One region of the Pantoea sp. E956-1 genome, then DNA from elsewhere that is predicted to be linked to it. Evidence: predicted binding sites of a transcription regulator. Region 1 holds the regulator's gene; each other region holds the start of a gene.

Region 1 (6,824 bases):
CGCATCCGGCAAAGCCAGAATTTGCTCTTATACTTAGGGCAAAAACCTGAGCAGGAGGCGGCATGGCGAACAAACTCACCGAAAAACAGAAGGTCACCCTGTGGCGACAGCGGCGTAGCGCCAGCTATCAGGCCAGCTGTCGGCTGGAAGGCTTTACGCCAAATGAAACCAGCGTAAACAGCGATGATGCGGCCGCACGTCTGGCGTCACTGAGGAGGCAATATGGACTCTAATACCGCCATCAGCCAGGATCCCTATCTCTGGCAGCATGACAATGTGCTGAAAAACCTGCCCGATATTCATGATGCCGCGCAGTTGCGTAAGGCGGAGTTGAGCTTCAGTGCGGCGCGTGCCGCCACGCTGGAGCTGGGCCCCCGTAATCCTGGACTGCCTTACCTGCGCCAGATCCACCGTACGCTGTTTCAGGACATCTACAGCTGGGCTGGAGAACTGCGCACCATCGATATCTGGCGCGATGAGACGCCGTTCTGTCATTTCGAATATATCGAAAAGGAAGGTAACGCCCTGATGGCCGCGCTGGAGGAGGAGAAGGGACTTGCTGACCTGCCGCGTGACGCGTTCATTGAGCGTATCGCCCACTACTATTGCGAAATCAATATGTTGCATCCTTTTCGCCACGGCAACGGTCGGGCGCAGCGGATTTTCTTTGAACAGCTGGCACTGCATGCCGGTTATCTGCTCTCCTGGGAAGAGACTGACGCTGAGAGCTGGAAAGCGGCGAATCAGGCCGGTGTGGCCGGAGATCTGACTCTGCTGGAGCAGGTCTTTGCGAAAGTGGTGAGCGAGGCGGCTTAACCGCGTAGAATAGCGGCGCGGGTAATTATTCTGGACTGACCATGCTGCTGCTTATCGACAATTACGACTCCTTTACCTGGAATCTTTATCAATATTTCTGCGAGCTTGGCGCGCAGGTTCAGGTGGTGCGTAATGATGCCATCACGCTGGAGCAGATGGCGGCATTACCGCTGACTCATCTGGTGATCTCGCCTGGTCCCTGCACGCCGTCGGAGTCAGGCATTTCGCTGGCGGCGATCCGGCATTTCGCCGGTCAGCTGCCGGTGCTGGGCGTCTGTCTGGGTCATCAGGCGATTGCGCAGGCGTATGGCGCGCAGGTCGTGCGTGCACGTCAGGTGATGCACGGCAAAACCTCTGCGATTCAGCACACCGGCCAGGGCGTGTTCCGCAATCTGAATAATCCACTGACCGTAACCCGCTACCATTCCCTGATTGTACAACGTGACTCCCTGCCTGATGCCTTTGAGGTGACTGCCTGGACGGTGCGTGACGGCGAGCCTGACGAAATTATGGGATTCCGCCATAAAACCCTGGCGCTGGAAGGCGTGCAGTTCCATCCCGAAAGCATTCTCAGCGAGCAGGGACATCAGCTGCTGCGTAATTTCCTTGAGCAATAAGTTGCCTTTGAGTGATTTTTTATGCATATTTTATGATTATTATTTCAAGGCATCACCATAATCATTTAAATGGAGTCACTAATGGCAGCGGAAAAAATTGCGGTCACGCGGGAGACGTTCGATAACGTTATTTTGCCTGTTTATGCACCTGCGCAGTTCGTGCCGGTAAAAGGCAAGGGCAGTCGTGTATGGGATCAGCAGGGCAAAGAGTATATCGATTTCTCAGGTGGTATCGCCGTCACCGCACTTGGACACTGCCATCCTGCGCTGGTGGAGACGCTGAAAAGTCAGGGCGAGACGCTGTGGCATACCAGCAACGTCTTCACCAATGAACCGGCGCTGCGTCTTGCCAGTAAGTTAATTCAGGCGACCTTCGCTGAGCGTGTCTTCTTCGCTAACTCCGGCGCTGAAGCCAACGAAGCTGCCTTTAAGCTGGCACGTTATTACGCCTGCAAACGTCACAGCCCATTCAAAAGTAAGATCATCGCCTTTCATAACGCCTTCCATGGCCGGACGCTGTTTACCGTCACGGTCGGCGGACAGCCAAAATATTCTGACGGATTCGGGCCTAAACCGGCGGATATCGTCCATGTGCCATTCAATGACCTGAACGCAGTGAAAGCGGTGATTGACGATCACACCTGCGCCATTGTGGTTGAACCGATTCAGGGTGAGGGCGGCGTCGTGCCGGCAACGCAGGAATTTATGCAGGGACTGCGTGAGCTTTGCGATCAGCATCAGGCGCTGCTGGTGCTGGATGAAGTGCAGAGCGGCATGGGGCGCAGCGGCAAGCTGTTCGCCTATGAGCATTATGGCGTCCAGCCCGATATTCTGACCTCAGCCAAAGCACTGGGCGGCGGTTTCCCGGTCAGCGCCATGCTGACCACTAACGAGATCGCCTCGACGATGGCGCCGGGCGTGCATGGCACTACCTATGGCGGTAATCCCCTCGCCTGCGCTATTGCCGAAACCGCGCTCGATATTATCAATACGCCGGACGTGCTGGCAGGCGTTGAGACGCGTCGTCAGCACTTTGTCACGGCGCTGCAGGCCATCGATGCGAAGTATGATCTCTTCAGCGATATTCGCGGCAAGGGGCTGCTGATTGGCGCGGCGCTGAAACCGCAGCATGCCGGTAAAGCACGCGACATCCTGAATGCCGCGGCCGCAGAAGGCGTGATGGTGCTGGTTGCCGGAACCGACGTGATGCGTTTTGCCCCGTCACTGATCATTGAGCCTGCCGATATCGAAGAGGGCATGAGCCGCTTCGCCACGGCCGTCGGCAACGTGCTCAACGGCTAGCTTAGTTTTTACGTAAGCGTCTGATCAGCCAGCGGCCATGTTGCGGCCGCTGGTTCCACGCCAGCGATGAAATGGTGTACATCACGCTCAGATGATCGAGAATGCGCCGTACATGCTGCTCCACCACCGTTATCGGTCCCTCACTGATATTTTCCAGGTCATCCAGCAGGTTCACCTGTGAGCTTTCCCCATCATATTCCAGCCGCTGCTGACACCGCTGCAGCGCGATTTCACAGGATTGCAGGTAACGCTCAGCCAGCGACGCAGTGAGCATGGTGTGCTCACGCGCCAGAATCGTCATGGCGTTGATATGCTCGACGATAAACTGACTGTGCGTGACCCAGAGCCGCATATCACTCAGATAGCGGGAGTTGAACGCGGGTTCCTGCATCGCCTGATTCAGTGAGTTAAACAGCGCATTGTGTGCCTGATTGACCTTCACCCGCTGATAAGCCAGTTTCTCTGGTGACTGTTCGTCACCCAGCAACAGCCGTAGCGCATCCTGATAGGTTTCCAGTGCGTCATGGGCGTTCTGCCGTAGTAAGCCGCTCTGCCACTGCGGCCACAGCCACAGCATCCCGCCAAAAGCGATCAGACAACCCATCAGCGTATCCATGAGTCGCGGCAGCAGAAACTGCGCGCCATTCAGCGACAGCAATTGCAGCGAGTAAACCGCCGTGACCGTAAAGCCAATCATCGACCAGCCATAGAACTGGCGGGTAAAGCGATAGCTGATAAAGGTAATCGCCAGCATGATCAGCAGCACCAGCGACTCCGGCACCGCCATGCGCAGCGTGGCGGCCGCGATCACCAGACCGGCAAAAGTGCCCAGTGCCCGGTGCTGAATGCGGACACGGGTAGCGCTGTAGCCGTTCTGGCTGACGAACATGATGGTCATCAGGATCCAGTAGGGTTTGGGGATGTTGAAGAACAGCGCCAGCGCGCTGCCCAGCATCAGCATCACCGCAAAGCGGCCGGCAGTGCGCAGGGCCGATGAGCGGAACGAGAGATAACTGCGCAGCGCCGGTAACAGCGGCAGACGGCGCTGGCGGTCAGCCATCAGATCGCGCTGATAAAGGGGTTTCTGGGTGCGCAGAACCCGCGCGATGCGGTTGAAGTGGTAAAGGCAGAAGTTACCCACCGGATTGTCGGGATGCTGATGGGCGATTTTCTCCAGCGCGCCGAGCTGTTTATCCATCGCAAAGCGATCGGGTAGCTGGTGATAGAGAATGTCATCCGCCAGCACCCGCAACCGGGCCGAGATGGTTTTGGCATTCCATCGGATCACCGCTTCAGCGTGGCTCTGTTCGACCAGTTTCTGCACCTCTTCCGGCCGATGCAGGCTGACCGAGATATGTTCCTGCAGATCCAGCGCCACCTGAAAGGCGCGCGTCAGCCGTTTATGGCTGTGATCGCGGCTTGCCGACAGCATGTGCATCTGCTGATAACAGGTGTTGATCAGATCGACCACTTTCTGCTGGCGTGCCAGCAGCGGCGGCAGCGCCTTTTCCGGATCGGTCAGCTGCGTCAGCAGGGTATATTTGGCGTCGCAGTAGTTAGCCAGCTCGCGGTAGATCAGGCTCAGGCTTTCGCGCATTGGCTGCTCTTTCCACAGCCAGAACCAGAACCAGTTAAACAGCCCGTACCACAGCGTGCCGCCGATATAGAGCAGCGGGGGGACATAGATTGGCATGCGGCCAATCAGGCTCAGGGTAAAGATGGCGGCGATCAGGGTGCCGGGCAGCAGACGACCATGCAGCGGGCTAATTTCACCAGTGACGCCGAGCAGCAAGGGCATGGCGAACAGGATCAGCGGCAGAGGGATAGCATGCAGAGTAAGCCACTGCATCAGAAAGCTGCCGAGGGCAAACAGGCTGCCGCCAACAATCAGGCGTTTGAAGAAGCGTTTATGCGGGGTATCCAGACCGGCGATGTTGCAGCAGGCGGGCACTAATGAGAACAGCAAACCTTTTTGCAGGTCGCCAGCCAGCCAGCCCAGTGCCACGGGCAGACAGAGCACCAGCGTTTGCCGCAAGGCGTAGTTAACTTCAGGATGGTAAATAATTCGACGCCACATCGGCCCAACACAAACAATAACGGCGTGATGTTGCCATCACGCCGTGGGTGACAGGAATTAGCGGGTGCCGTAAACGACGATGGTTTTGCCGTGTGCGGAGATCAGGTTCTGATCTTCCAGCATCTTCAAAATACGGCCCACGGTTTCACGTGAACAACCAACAATCTGGCCAATTTCCTGACGAGTGATTTTAATTTGCATGCCGTCGGGATGCGTCATGGCATCTGGCTGCTTCGCCAGGTTAAGCAGAGTCTGTGCAATACGTCCGGTTACGTCGAGGAAAGCGAGGTTACCCACTTTTTCAGACGTCACCTGCAGGCGACGCGCCATCTGCGATGAGAGTCGCATCAGGATATCGGGATTAACCTGGATCAGCTGACGGAATTTCTTGTAAGAAATTTCCGCCACTTCGCACGCGCTTTTCGCACGTACCCAGGCGCTGCGCTCCTGGCCTTCTTCAAACAGGCCAAGCTCACCAATAAAATCGCCCTGATTCAGGTAAGAAAGAATCATCTCTTTGCCTTCTTCATCTTTAATCAGAACCGCAACGGAACCTTTCACGATGTAGTAAAGCGTTTCTGCTTTTTCACCTTGGTGAATCAGCGTACTTTTGGATGGATACTTGTGAATATGGCAATGGGACAGGAACCATTCGAGTGTAGGGTCTGTTTGCGGTTTGCCGAGAACCATTCGCTATTATCCTCTGTTGTAATCGTGCCCAAAATACAGGGGGCAGTTTTCCCTGTCAGGCGGTGAAAGCTTCAAGCGTTTCCATTTCAGGAAATTATTCGGGCCGCATCAGGCGCAGTGCGCATCATTCTTCCCGGCTTCGCCATCGGGTGACGAAAAATATTTTCAGCACTGTTTGTAGCACAGCTTTTGCCGACTGTCTTCTGTTGTCTCGCTTCAGCTACAGGCGGATTTCTCTGGATTGCTGTTTACCAGGCGAAAGCGTACTCTGGCGACAAAACAGCGTATTCCGGAGCAAAAATCATGCAGGCAAGAGTGAAATGGGTAGAAGGGCTGACATTCCTCGGAGAATCCTCATCCGGCCATCAGATACTGATGGATGGAAATTCGGGTGATAAAGCGCCCAGCCCAATGGAGATGGTGCTGATGGCGGCGGGCGGATGCAGCGCGATTGACGTGGTATCAATTCTGCAAAAAGGCCGCAACGATGTAGCTGATTGTGAAGTAAAACTGACTTCAGAACGTCGTGAAGAGGCGCCGCGAATCTTTACGCACATCAACCTGCATTTTATCGTGAGTGGCAAAGCGCTCCAGGATAAAGCGGTCTCACGCGCCGTGGATCTTTCTGCTGAAAAATATTGCTCTGTGGCCATCATGCTGGGTAAAGGCGTCAACATTACGCATAGCTATGAAGTGATTGAGCTGTAGTAGCCGCAAGGGATCTTTTAGTGATTGAGCTGTAATAGCCGCAGGGATCTTTTAAGGTCGCGGGCAAAATCTGTCGTGCTCTGCTGTCAGACTGTGCCTGCATCGGGAATCCGCTTTGATACTGTGCCTGCGCAGGGAACCGGGTCAGATCGGAAAGACGCAAAAGCCGCCATCCATGGCATGCCCGGCCCGCGCGATTACGCACCTCATCCCTGAGGTGCGCCCGTAACCGGGCCAACGCGTTGCGTTGTTCAAAAACGCTCCCGGCGTTTTTATCCGGGCGGCGGGACGCTTTCCTCTTCTGACCCGGTTCCCGGCGTGTTGAACTTATCTATTGCTGCCAGATTCTTTCTGCCCAGGCGTTGTCTGTAGCGACCTTCCTGAAACCGGATGCGGTTGCCGGACGGGAAGTGAAGGGAGCATATACCTGTAGCAAAGCATCGCGGGCCAGGGATGGCCCGCGCTGAGCCTGCCAGGGATGGCGGTTTTGCGTCTTTGCGAAAGGTGTATGCTACCTGAAGCCTGCTCAGCGGTAAGTCTTTAGCCGCAGGAAAACCAGTTTTACCATCTTTGTGAAAGACATCTGCTCTCAGAGCGGTTTTTGCTGACCTCTT
Region 2 (6,824 bases), on a different contig from region 1:
TCATACGCTGCAGTGGGTCGCCCGACGCCATTTTGGCGCCACCACGCTGGATGAGATGGTCGGCTTTGGTTTCCTCACCGACGCCGAGCGCAGCGAACTCAACGAATGTCAGGCGTTTCTCTGGCGCATCCGCTTTGCCCTGCACCTTTCCCTGCCCCGCTACGATAATCGCCTGCTGTTTGATCGCCAGCTCAGCGTGGCACAACGCCTGAATTACCAGGGCGAGGGCAATGAGCCGGTCGAGCGGATGATGAAAGATTTCTATCGGGTCACGCGGCGTATCGGCGAACTGAATCAGATGCTGCTGCAGCTGTTTGATGAGGCGATTCTGGCGCTCTCCACCAGCGAAAAGCCCAGGCCTATTGATGACGATTTCCAGCTGCGTGGCGATTTGATCGACCTGCGCGACGAAACGCTGTTCCGACGAGAGCCGCAGGCGATTCTGCGCATGTTCTACGTCATGGTGCGTAACGACAGCATCAAAGGGATCTACTCCACCACCCTGCGTCACCTGCGCCATGCGCGTCGTCATCTTAAACAGCCGCTGTGTCAGATCCCGGAAGCGCGCCGCACCTTTATGTCGATTCTGCGCCATCCCGGCGCGGTCAGCCGGGCGCTGGTGCCTATGCATCGCTACAGCGTGTTGTGGGCTTATACGCCGCTGTGGGGCCATATCGTCGGACAGATGCAGTTCGATCTGTTTCACGCCTACACCGTGGATGAGCACACCATTCGGGTGTTGCAGAAGCTGGAAAGCTTTGCCAATGAAAACACCCGTCCGCAGCATCCGCTGTGCGTCGAGTTATGGCCGCGTCTGCCGCAGCAGGAGCTGTTATTGATGGCCGCGCTGCTGCATGACATTGCCAAAGGGCGCGGCGGCGATCACTCTATTCTCGGCGCGCAGGATGCGCTCGATTTCGCTGAAATGCATGGCCTTAACTCGCGTGAAACCCAACTGGTGGCCTGGCTGGTGCGTCATCATCTGCTGATGTCGGTGACAGCCCAGCGGCGCGATATTCAGGATCCGACGGTGATACAGCAGTTCGCCGAAGTGATGCAGAATGAGAACCGTCTGCGCTATCTGGTTTGCCTGACCGTAGCCGATATCTGCGCCACCAATGAAAGTCTGTGGAACAGCTGGAAGCAGAGCCTGTTACGTGAGCTCTTTTTCGCCACCGAGAAGCAGTTGCGACGCGGCATGGAAAACAGTCCGGATCTGCGTGAGCGGGTGCGTCATCATCGTCTGCAGGCGCTGGCGCTGCTGCGGATGGACAACATCAATGAAGAGCGTCTGCACCAGATCTGGAATCGCTGCCGCGCTGACTACTTCCTGCGCCATACGCCGAATCAGATCGCCTGGCATGCCCGCCACTTACTGGTTCACGACCTGAAAAAACCGCTGGTGCTGGTCAGCCCGCAGGCCACGCGCGGCGGCACCGAAATTTTCATCTGGAGTCCGGATCGCCCGCACCTGTTTGCCGCCGTAGCGGGTGAACTCGATCGCCGTAATCTCAGCGTGCACGATGCGCAAATCTTTACCAGCCGCGATGGTATGGCGATGGATACCTTTATTGTGCTGGAGCCGGATGGCAGCCCGCTCTCTCCGGATCGTCATCCGATGATCATTCAGGCACTGGATCAGGCGATAACCCAGTCAGAATGGGCGCCGCCGCGTACCCGCCGTCCGTCGGCCAAACTCAGGCATTTCAGCGTCGATACCGAGGTCAATTTCCTGCCGACGCATACCGATCGTCGCAGCTATCTGGAACTGGTGGCGCTGGATCAGCCAGGCCTGCTGGCGCGGGTCGGTGAAGTCTTTGCGGATCTTGGTGTCTCACTGCATGGCGCACGCATCAGCACCATCGGCGAGCGGGTCGAAGATTTGTTTATTCTGGCCAACAGTGAACGTCAGGCACTGGACGAAGAAATGCGAAAAGCGTTGCGACAACGGTTGACAGAGGCCCTTAATCCAAACGATAAAGTGTGACCAGACTCGATTTGTAAACATTCATCTCTTTACTTGTGTCGGGGTATTGCCCGGCATCGCACATGACAGATCAGGAAAAAAATATGCAACAGTTACAGAGCGTTATTGAATCCGCCTTTGAACGTCGCGCTGACATCACCCCCGCCAGCGTCGACAATGAAACCCGTGATGCTATCAACCAGGTGATCGCCCAGCTGGATAGCGGTGCACTGCGCGTTTCTGAAAAGATCGACGGCGAGTGGGTAACGCATCAGTGGCTGAAGAAAGCCGTACTGCTCTCTTTCCGCATCAATGACAATCAGGTGATGGAAGGTGCAGAAACCCGCTTTTACGACAAAGTGCCGATGAAGTTTGCAGGCTGGGATGACGCGCGTTTCAAAGAAGCCGGTTTCCGCGTCGTGCCGCCTGCGGCTGTGCGTCAGGGTGCCTATATCGCCCGCAACACAGTGCTGATGCCTTCTTACGTCAACATTGGTGCTTTTGTGGATGAAGGCACCATGGTGGACACCTGGGCAACCGTTGGCTCCTGTGCGCAAATTGGTAAAAACGTACACCTTTCTGGCGGCGTGGGTATCGGTGGCGTGCTGGAGCCGCTGCAGGCGAACCCGACCATCATCGAGGATAACTGCTTCATTGGCGCGCGCTCTGAAATCGTCGAAGGCGTAATTGTTGAAGAAGGTTCAGTGATCTCAATGGGCGTTTATATTGGTCAGAGCACCAAAATCTATGACCGTGAGACTGGCGAAGTGCATTACGGCCGTGTTCCTGCGGGTTCCGTGGTGGTCTCAGGTAACCTGCCCTCTAAAGATGGCAGCTACAGCCTCTACTGCGCCGTGATCGTGAAGAAAGTGGATGCGAAAACGCTGGGTAAAACAGGTATCAACGAACTGCTGCGCACCATCGACTGATTTAAGTGACGGGCTGGTTTCCAGCCCGTCATCTTTTCTTTACAGTGATTCCCAAATAACATGCTTCGCGTCGCGAATTAACTGGTGCGTTTAGTTTTTATCCAGGTCATAATCCGCGCCAGTTAAATCCTGTCGCGCAATGTTCATCCCGCTTATTTATGTCTACAGTTGACGGACGTCATGAACAAGTCTGCGCGCTTCTCACTTTTGATGGAAACAACGCTATGTATGACAATCTGAAAAGCTTAGGTATCAGTAACCCGGACGACATTGACCGCTACAGCCTGCGTCAGGAAGCCAATAACGACATTCTGAAAATCTACTTCCGCAAAGATAAAGGTGAGTTTTTCGCGAAGAGCGTCAAATTCAAATATCCGCGCCAGCGCAAAACGGTTGTTGCCGATCACGCAACTCAGGGCTACAAAGAAGTTCAGGAAATCAGCCCGAATCTGCGTTATGTCATCGATGAGCTGGACCAGATTTGCCAGCGCGATCAGGTTGAAGTGGATCTTAAACGCAAAATTCTGGATGACCTGCGTCACCTGGAAAGCGTGGTTTCCCACAAGATTACTGAAATTGAATCGGATCTGGAAAAATTAACCCGTAACGGTCGTTAATTTCCTGCCCGCCGAGAGAGGCCAGCATTGCTGGCCTTTTTTATGCCGCAAATCTGCACATCAGCCCTGCTCATCCAGTTGCAAAGCCACATAGAGCAACAGCCTGTCATCAAAATGGCCAAGATTCAGCCCGGTCAGTTCAGAAATCCGGTTCAGCCGGTATTCCAGCGTATTACGATGAATGAACAGCGCACGCGCGGTGGCGCTCGGCTGGACATTGTGGGTGAACCAGGCGATCAGCGTACGGCGCAGTAAGCCGTTGTTATCCATGCTCTTAAGCTTCGCCAGTGGCCGGGCGAGCTCATTGGCCTGCCAGCCACCCCGCAGGCTGTCGAGCAGCACCGGGAGCACCAGATCCTGATAAAAATAGCTGCGCACCTCAGGCATACGTTGTTTACCCACCATCATGGTGGTACGCGCCGTCCGGTAGGAGCGTGCGATGCTGCCGGGTCCGGTAAAGAAGTTGCCCAGCGCGATACGCATCCGAAGATGACCGCTCTCTTTCATCCGCTGTAGTAACTGCTCTACGCGGCGGCGATGATCTTCCTGATCGTAACGCCCATGCCCATTCAGGGCCGGTTTCAGCACCACCATTTCGGTCAGTGACACAATCGCGATCAGATTGTCCCGCTCCGGCGTGGTCAGCAGCGTTTGCAGCTGCTGTAACTCTGACATCGCGCTGTCGACCCCGAGCTGACCACTGTCCACTTCCACCACGGCGACCACACGCGGCTGATTGAGATCGATGCCGAGCCGCTGCGCCCATTCGGTCAGCTGTGGCGAGAGAGTATCGCTGCGGATCAGGTTCAGCACCAGCTCTTCACGCAGACGGCTGTCCTGCGCCAGCATATGCAGCAGCCGGGCCTGCTCCAGCATCATTTCCGCGGTCATGCAGACCAGCTCGCCATAATGCCGTAGCGCCAGCGGCTCACCGGTCAGGCCGATCACCCCGACGATGTCACCATCAATGCGCAGCGGCAGGTTAATGCCAGGCCGCACGCCATGGAGATGTTTAGCCACGGCTTCATCGATGTCGACAACGCGTCCCTGAGAGAGCACCAGCAGTGCACCTTCGTGCAACTCCCCAATACGTTCCCGGTCACCGCTGCCGATAATCCGGCCCCGCGCATCCATCACGTTGACATTGCTGTCAATAATTTTCATGGTGCGCGCCACGATATCCTGTGCCAGCCGGGCATCAAGGTGATAGGTAGCCATCCATTACTCCTGAAAAAGAGGGGGAGAAACAGAATACGCATGCACAGCATGCAGAACATTGTGCAATTGCACAGAGCCAGGCTGTCATTTGCCGAATTTGCGGTGAGCATCACACTCTGACGAGGCACAGAGCGGACATAAAAAAGGCGGACCACAGTCCGCCTTTTAATCCATTGTTGTTCGCTTACTGCATCAGCAGATAGATGTTGCTGTCGCCGCGTTTCACATTAAGCGCCAGAACGGACGGCTTGCTGTCGAGAACTTTGCGCAGTTCACCCAGGTTGGTGACTACCTGCTGATTAACGCCCTGGATAACATCGCCCTTTTTCAGACCGATACGCGCCGCGGCACTGCCCGGTTTCACGTTATCAACCCGAACACCTTTAGCACCTGCTTCGATATTACTGAGATCGGCGCCTTCGATGCCGGTGTAGATGGTCGCGGACTGCACTTTTGACTGGCTGCTCTGCTGCAACTGAACAGAGACATCGACCGGTTTGCCGTCACGCAGCAGTCCCAGTTTCAGGGTGGTGCCAACCGGCAGTGAGCCCACTTCCGCACGCAGCGAAGCAAAGCTGCTCAGCGGTTTGCCATTCATCGAGACAATCACGTCACCCGCTTTAATACCCGCTTTTGCGGCAGCCGAGTCTGGCAACACCTGGCTCACAAAGGCACCACGCTGTGCGTCGACTTTCATCGCTTTAGCCAGTTCTGAGTTCAGCTCCGTCCCCTGCACGCCCAGCTCGCCGCGTTTTACCTGACCAAACTCGACCATCTGAGCCGTCAGATTTTTCACCATGTTGCTGGGGATAGCAAAGCCGATACCAATATTGCCGCCGTCCGGCGCCAGAATGGCGGTGTTAATCCCGATGAGTTCACCGTTGAGGTTAACCAGCGCACCACCGGAGTTGCCCCGGTTAATCGCCGCATCCGTCTGGATAAAGTTTTCGTAGTTTTCCACGTTCAGACCACTGCGTCCCAGCGCCGAGACGATACCTGAGGTCACCGTTTCACCCAGGCCATAAGGGTTGCCGATCGCCACGGTATAATCGCCGACGCGCAGGTTGTCAGAGTCAGCAATTTTCACTGCGGTCAGATTTTTGGCTTCCTGCAGCTGAATCAATGCAATGTCAGAGCTGGGATCTTTACCGATCACTTTTGCGTCATAGCGCCGACCGTCGCTGAGCTGTACCTGAATTTTGGTCGCATTATTCACAACGTGGTTATTGGTCACCACGTAGCCTTTTTCAGCGTTAATGATAACGCCCGATCCCAGAGCACGGAATTTTTCCTGCTGGGTATCAGGGGCTGGCGCGCCGCCGTTACCACCTGAACCGTCGCCGCTCTGGCACATTGGTGAACCCTGGAAGGGGGAACCGTCCTGGCAGAATGGTGAATTGTTGCCAAAGAACTGCTGAAACTGCTGTGGCATACGCGGGGTTTTCACCGTGGTGGTTCCCTCAACGCTGATACTGACCACAGACGGCATCACCTTCTCCAGCATGGGGGCCAGACTTGGCTGTTGCTGGCTATCGGAAGAGGCCGTTTGCGCAGCAGAAACAGTAACAGGGGCGAGCGCCATGCTCAGGCTCAACGCCAGCGCACTTAACATTAAGGTCTTTTTTTTCATTTTTCGTTTCTCTATAAGATTACTGTTCAGACCATTGCTGTGGTCGAAAGGTGAGATAAATGTTTTAGCGCGAAGTTCCTTTAAAAGTTTAAGGCAAAGGTAAAAATTTATTCGCGCCCTTTACAATTGGCGGCTTATTCTACCGCCATCAGTCGCCGGTACTCATCCCAGGCATAGAGATCGGTCATGCCACTGATATAGTCCTGAATAAGCCGGCAGCGATAATAACGCTCCCACAACAGACGCTGATATTTATGTTCGACAACCAGATTACGCATCTTATGCAAATAGGCTTTACGGTGTTTACCGGAGAGCTTATGAAAAAGCCGGGTTTCAATCGGATGCTGACGCAGGAAATCTTCATTTATGAGCGTGGTAAAGGCTTCGTAATTAAGTCGCATCAGCGGCTGATAGATCTCCAGCAGCCCTTTAATGACCCGATAACCCTGTAACTCCAGCTGCTC
Region 3 (6,824 bases), on a different contig from region 1:
AGCCGATGGTGGTGGTGGGCCAGGCTGGCAGATTGAATCGCTGACGCTGCAGGACCGCCCGCACCGGATAAGCGCTCTGGCGTTCACTGTGCTGTGAAGTAATGGCCTGCAGACGCCGGCCCACCGCCGCATTATGCACGCGGCGGGAGTGAGCACGGGCGTGTACCGGTGCGCTCCAGGCTTCCAGCGCCGTTGCATCGTTGTTGCTGAGTGCCTGACTCAGCAGCGAGAGCTCGGCACATTTCTGCAGTGCAAAGGCGAACCAGCTTTTGACTTCATCATCCAGACGGGTCTCGACGCTCAGGTCGATAGGGCTATGCAGCAGCGAGCAGGAGGAGCCGATCCACACCTGTTCACGCGCTTTCGTCAGCGGTTGCAAACGGCTGAACCAGTTGCTCAGATCGGCGCGCCAGACGTTGCGTCCGTTGATCACGCCGAGTGACAGCAGCCAGCTGGCGGGCAGTTGCTGATTCAGCTGATGAATATCATCACGACCATGGACCAGATCGACATGCAGCCCCTGCACCGGCAGCGCACGAATCACATCAATGTTCTGGCCGATGCTGTCAAAATAGGTGGTCAGCAGCAGTTTGCTGTGACCCTGCAGTGCGTCATACGCCGGCTGGAAGGCTTCACGCCAGGTCTGCGGCAGCTCCAGTGCCAGGGCGGGTTCATCAATCTGTACCCATTCGATGCCGCGCTTTGCCAGTTCCGCCAGCACCTGCTGATAGACCGGCAGAATCCCCTCCAGCAGCGACAGACGTTCAAACGGCTCGCCCTTCACTTTACCCAGCCACAGATACGTCACCGGCCCCAGCAGCACTGGCTTGATGTTGTGTCCCAGCGCCAGTGCCTCATCCACCTCGTCCAGCAGTTGGGTCCAGGTCAGTTTAAACGTCTGACCTTGGGTAAATTCCGGCACCATGTAGTGATAGTTGGTGTTAAACCATTTGGTCATTTCTGCCGCCGCCGCAGGCTCGCCGGTCGGCGCACGACCGCGTCCCAGGCGGAACAGGGTGTCGAGGTCCACGGTGCCGGCTTTGTTCTGATGACGCGCGGGCACGTTGCCCAGCATCAGACTGGTGGTCAGCACATGGTCATACCAGGCGAAATCGCCGACCGGCAGCAGATCGACGCCCGCCTCTTTCTGTTGTTGCCAGTGTCGCGTGCGCAGCTCTCGCCCCGTCGTCAGTAACGCCTGCTGTGTGCTGTCGCCAGCCCAGTAACTCTCTAGTGCTTTTTTCAGTTCACGGCGCAGGCCAATTCGGGGAAAGCCCAGGGTATGGTTGAGGATAGTCATGTACTGTTCTCCAGATAATCTTTCACTTTGGCTTAAATGGGCAGCCAAAGATGTTTAGCCGTCCAGATGTTTACACTGCTATACTCTGCGGGTAATGTATGTTGCTCAAGCGCAATATGTTCATTTTCGATGTGAAGGACTCTCATGATCGAACTCAAGCACCTGCGGACGCTTCAGGCTCTGCGCAATACGGGATCGCTGGCGGCGGCGGCGGCCCAGCTTCATCAGACACAATCGGCGTTGTCTCATCAGTTCAGCGATCTGGAGCAGCGGCTGGGATTCCGTCTGTTCGTGCGTAAAAGTCAGCCGCTACGTTTTACGCCGCAGGGCGATATTCTGCTGCAACTGGCAGAGCAGGTGCTGCCGCAGATTCAGCAGGCATTGCAGGCCTGCCATGAGCCGCATCAGACCACGCTGCGGGTGGCGATAGAGTGCCATAGCTGCATCCAGTGGCTGACTCCCGCGCTGGATAAATTCCGCCAGAGCTGGCCGCAGGTGGTGATGGATTTCAAATCGGGCGTGACCTTTGATCCTCAACCCGCCCTGCAACAGGGTGAGCTGGATGTGGTGCTGACCTCCGATATCCTGGCGCGCTCGGGTCTGTTCTACTCACCAATGTTTGATTATGAAGTGCGGCTGGTGCTGGCGACGGATCACCCGCTGGCGCAGGTTGAGCAGATTTCGCCGGAAGATTTAGCCGATGAGGTGTTAATGATCTATCCGGTGCAGCGTCAGCGCCTGGATATCTGGCGTCACTTCCTGCAGCCCGCAGGCGTCAGTCCGGCACTGAAAAGTGTGGATAACACCCTGCTGATGATTCAGATGGTCTCTGCACGTATGGGGATTGCCGCGCTGCCGCATTGGGTGGTGGAGAGTTTTGAGAAGCAGGGTCTGGTGGTCACCCGCACGCTGGGCGATGGCTTGTGGAGCCGTCTTTATGCGGCCGTGCGCGAAGGGGAGCAACGTCAGCCGGTGCTGGAAGCGTTTATCCGCTTTGCCCGTCAGCATGCCTGTGAGCATCTGCCTTTCGTGCGCGACGCCGCGCTGCCCGGTGCGGTGTTGCAGCGGTAATCTGGCGGGCACAAACCTGCGCGAAGGCGGGCAAAATCCCCTATAATGCGCAGCCTGTCGACTGACCACGAGAAGATTTCACCATGACTAACAATGATATTCTGCGCAGCGTGCGCTACATGCTCAACCTGAGCGATGCCAAAATGGTGGAGATTTTTGCGCTGGCGCAATGTGACGTGCCGCTGGCGGATATTCAGGCGTGGCTGAAAAAAGATGACGATGCTGCGTTCCGTCCCTGCCCCGATGTGCTGATGGGTTATTTCCTGAATGGCCTGATCTTCTACCGTCGCGGTAAAAGTGAAGATGCGCCCGCACCGTCGATTGAGCGCAAGATGACCAACAACATCTTCATGAGAAAGCTGCGCATCGCTTTTGATCTGAAAACCACCGACATTCCTGATGTACTGAAGCGCGTGAATTTTACCGTTTCACAGGCTGAGATTGGTGCGATTTTCCGCAAACCTGATCATAAGAACTACCGCGAATGCGGCGATCAGATTCTGCGTAACTTCCTGAAAGGGCTGGCGATGATTCAGCGTCCTAAGAGTGAGAAGCCCGCTTAACGTCTGTTGCTGATCGCTTCGGGTACCTGCGTGGTCAGAAGTGGCGCATCTGATCGCAAAGAAAGCCTGCATCCATGCAGCACGGCCTCGCCATCCCTGGCTCGGACGCTTTGCTCCTCAGTTGCGCCACCTCTTCCCTCAAGCTTCTTAATGGCTTTTTAATCAGCAACACCAGGCCAGCCCTGGGAGTGAAAGCGGGTCATCGGTGGAGCATTCGTCGCAGGGGGAAAAAAGCGCCGGGCGCGTTTCTGAACCATCCTGTAAGATTCCTTCGCGATCGGACGCGCCAGCCCGGGAGGCCGCACCACTGTTGCCGCCCTGTTTATGATCGTTCACTGCGCCCCACCACCCAGCGCTTGTGCACCCACAGCGAGGCGAGGATCACCAGTGCGCCCGCAATAAAGCCTGGCCAGTGCGGTTTCTCCTGCCAGATAGCCAGATTCACCAGCAGCCCGGCAGGAACGTGCATGTTATTCATAATGCCCAGCGTGCCGGCATCGACCTGGGTCGCACCATAATTCCACATAAAATAGCCGAGACCGGAAGCCGCAATGCCCAGCCAGACCAGAATGCCCCACTGCAATGGGGTGGTTGGCAACTTCTGCGGATTGCCCCAGGCACACCAGGCGATCACCGCAATCAACACCGCACCCAGATAGAACCAGGAGAAGGCCGCGTGCTGCGGCATCGGGCGGGTCTCCTGCAGACGCTTATAGCCCACCATTCCCGCCGCGAAGCAGATGTTTGCCAGTTGCACTAACAGCAGACCAAACCAGAAATGATCGCTGACTTTGTCATAGCGAATAATCGCCGCACCTGCCACAGCCAGAAGTGCACTGAAGATATAGCCGATGCGCAGTGGACGACGGCTGATCAGATCGTAAATCAGCGTCACATAAAGCGGCGTCATCACCGTAAACAGCAGGAATTCCGACACGCTAAGGTAGAGATAGGCTTCGAAACTCAGCAGATACATCACGCCCAGCTGCAGCATCCCGACCAGCATGTAAAGCAACAGCGTTGAAGGGCGATGACCACGCCAGCGCAGGAAAGGTAAAAAAACCAGTGCAGCCAGCGCCAGTCGCATCAGTACAGAGAACCAGCTGTCCACCTGCCCGGCAAGGTATTCGCCAATCAGGCTGAACGAAAAGGCCCACAGGATGGTGGTAATAATCAATAAAAACACGGCGACGATCCCGAAATTAACAGGCCGTCAGTGTAAACAATGTGCTGCCATCAGGCTGTGAAATCTGGTTGACATCTGATTACAAACCAGGCGATCAGCATGTCCATCGGAAAAGGGCTTTTGCCTCCTGATATAACTGCCTACAGAAAGATCTTTCAGCCAGATAAAATGCGCGAAATGATCCATCGCATGATCACTTCCGCTCTAAGTTGTAATAAAACTGTAACAAATGTGTCATTCATCACAGTAACGTTCTGCAACTAACACTATTCTTTGCGCGAAATGGAACATTCTGCGTCCATTTTCTTCTGCTCTTTTCCTGCCCCAACCTGCTGGGAATTAAAAACCATAATGTGCCCTGGAGGGCCTCACTGATGCTGAGCATTTTTAAACCTGCACCACGTCAGCCGCAGGTGGCGGAGGATCACGTTGATCCGCTCTACCGTCGTCTGCGCTGGCAAATTTTCATCGGGATCTTCTTTGGTTACGCGGCCTACTATCTGGTCAGAAAAAACTTCGCCCTCGCCATGCCCTATCTGGTGGAGCAGGGTTTTTCACGAGGCGATCTCGGTTTTGCCCTATCCGGCATCTCCATTGCCTACGGCTTTTCAAAATTCATCATGGGCTCGGTCTCTGACCGATCAAACCCGCGCGTCTTTTTACCGGCAGGTCTGATTCTGGCCGCGACAGTAATGCTGATCATGGGATTCGTCCCCTGGGCCACCTCCAGCATTATGGTGATGTTCGTGCTGCTGTTTATCTGCGGCTGGTTCCAGGGCATGGGCTGGCCACCCTGTGGACGTACCATGGTTCACTGGTGGTCGCAAAAGGAGCGCGGCAGGATCGTCTCGATCTGGAACTGCGCCCATAACGTGGGCGGCGGTATTCCGCCTCTGCTGTTCCTGCTCGGTATGGCGTGGTTTAACGACTGGAAAGCGGCACTCTATATGCCGGCGTTTGGCGCGATTGCCATAGCGATTCTGGCTTTTGCCCTGATGCGCGATACCCCGCAATCCTGCGGTCTGCCGCCGATTGAAGAGTATAAAAACGACTATCCTCCTGACTACGATGCCAGCCATGAAGAGGAGCTGACGGCAAAACAGATCTTCATGAAATATGTGCTGCCGAACAAGCTACTGTGGTACATCGCACTGGCCAACGTGTTTGTCTATCTGCTGCGCTACGGCATCCTCGACTGGTCGCCGACCTATCTCAGAGAAGTAAAACACTTCACGCTGGATAAATCGTCGTGGGCTTACTTCCTGTATGAATATGCGGGGATTCCAGGGACGCTGTTGTGCGGCTGGATGTCGGACAAAGTGTTCCGCGGTAATCGCGGTGCGACCGGGGTGTTCTTTATGACGCTGGTGACCATCGCGACCGTGATCTACTGGCTCAACCCGGCGGGCAATCCTGGCGTCGACATGGCCTGTATGATCGTAATTGGCTTCCTGATCTACGGTCCGGTGATGCTGATTGGTCTGCATGCGCTCGAACTGGCCCCGAAAAAAGCGGCGGGGACAGCGGCGGGCTTCACCGGCCTGTTCGGCTACCTGGGTGGCTCGGTGGCGGCCAGCGCCATTGTCGGTTACACCGTCGATTACTTCGGCTGGGACGGCGGCTTCATGGTGATGATTGCTGGCTGTGTGCTGGCGGTTATCCTGCTATTACTGACCATGGTCAGCGAACACAAACACAAAAAGACCCTTGCCTGACGGCAATAAAAAAAGGGCCGGATATCCGGCCCTTTTTTTCGCAGACGCCTTAGGCAAGATAGAGCGTGCGCAGCGTCTGCGGCACGGCATCATCGGCATTTGAACCGATCACATCCAGCTCCGGCAGCGTATCTTTCAACCGCTGATGGGCGTTCTGCATGATATAGCCTTTACCCGCCATGCTCAGCATCTCCACATCATTCATGCCGTCGCCAAAGGCGATACAGCTGTCCAGCGAATGGCCCAGCGTTTTCGCAACCGCTTCCAGTGCATGCCCTTTCGACACGCCGCCCGCCATGACTTCCAGACAGGTAGGCAGCGAGAAACTGACGTTAACCCGATCGCCCCAGCGCGCTTCAATCGCCTGCTCCATCGGGATCAGATGCTCGGGATTTTCGCAGGTGAAGAAGACTTTGCTGATGTTATCGGTTGGCAGCAGACCCGGCTCATAGACCTGATAGTTGAACACAGACTCGCGGAAATAATCCTGCTCAGCCGGACTTGAACGGCTGACAAACCACTCATCGTCGCGGTAAACGTGAGTCAGAATATCGCTGTGATGATATTGCAGGCCAAAGAGATCGCTGGCGATATCCTCATCCAGATTATGACTGAACACCAGCTCGCCCTCTGCGTTGTGCACGCGCGCACCGTTTGAGGTGATCATATAGGCCGGAATCGCCAGACTGTCGCGCATCTGTCCGACATCGATATGATGACGGCCAGTGGCGAATACAAAGTGAATATCTTTCGCGACCAGCTGCTGCAGCGTTTCACGCGCAAAAGGAGTCAGGCGATGTTCGGGAGAAAGCAGCGTGCCATCCAGATCGGATGCAACGATGTGGTACATGAAAACCTCGGGTATCTGGTTCTGCCGGTTTAACCGGTCGGATAAATAACGTCAGTGGTGCGATGAAAAGAAGTCGACCACTGCATTGAGTGCTTCGGCACGCATCTCATCCTTTTCAAACAGGATCTCATGTCGCGCA

What was found. Region 1 encodes CRP, which controls carbon source genes, mostly activating them, when cyclic AMP is high. Its sites were predicted from a motif close to ATGTGANNNNNNTCACAT; they were not measured.
Region 2: AC0T7J_RS17980 (CdaR family transcriptional regulator) is a predicted target of CRP. The motif match lies at 4,828-4,845, and genes of this name have one in related genera.
Region 3: glpT (glycerol-3-phosphate transporter) is a predicted target of CRP. The motif match lies at 4,350-4,367, and genes of this name have one in related genera.

What each region holds. Positions count from the first base shown of each region.
Region 1 covers NZ_CEUYZP010000006.1:213,969-220,792, forward strand. Annotated here, with positions in the region: gene AC0T7J_RS16285 (YhfG family protein) at 63-233, shown strand; gene AC0T7J_RS16290 (putative adenosine monophosphate-protein transferase Fic) at 223-816, shown strand; gene AC0T7J_RS16295 (aminodeoxychorismate/anthranilate synthase component II) at 858-1,433, shown strand; gene argD (bifunctional acetylornithine/succinyldiaminopimelate transaminase) at 1,515-2,735, shown strand; gene AC0T7J_RS16305 (YccS/YhfK family putative transporter) at 2,737-4,812, opposite strand; gene crp (cAMP-activated global transcriptional regulator CRP) at 4,870-5,502, opposite strand; gene AC0T7J_RS16315 (OsmC family protein) at 5,806-6,210, shown strand; gene AC0T7J_RS16320 (phosphoribulokinase) at 6,823-6,824, opposite strand, start outside.
Region 2 covers NZ_CEUYZP010000008.1:33,801-40,624, forward strand. Annotated here, with positions in the region: gene glnD (bifunctional uridylyltransferase/uridylyl-removing protein GlnD) at 1-1,987, shown strand, start outside; gene dapD (2,3,4,5-tetrahydropyridine-2,6-dicarboxylate N-succinyltransferase) at 2,071-2,895, shown strand; gene AC0T7J_RS17975 (DUF3461 family protein) at 3,120-3,512, shown strand; gene AC0T7J_RS17980 (CdaR family transcriptional regulator) at 3,573-4,730, opposite strand; gene degP (serine endoprotease DegP) at 4,915-6,360, opposite strand; gene dgt (dGTPase) at 6,495-6,824, opposite strand, start outside.
Region 3 covers NZ_CEUYZP010000007.1:23,531-30,354, forward strand. Annotated here, with positions in the region: gene metE (5-methyltetrahydropteroyltriglutamate--homocysteine S-methyltransferase) at 1-1,300, opposite strand, end outside; gene metR (HTH-type transcriptional regulator MetR) at 1,445-2,371, shown strand; gene AC0T7J_RS16790 (YehS family protein) at 2,455-2,934, shown strand; gene AC0T7J_RS16795 (carboxylate/amino acid/amine transporter) at 3,257-4,120, opposite strand; gene glpT (glycerol-3-phosphate transporter) at 4,495-5,835, shown strand; gene yigL (sugar/pyridoxal phosphate phosphatase YigL) at 5,885-6,685, opposite strand; gene pldB (lysophospholipase L2) at 6,737-6,824, opposite strand, start outside.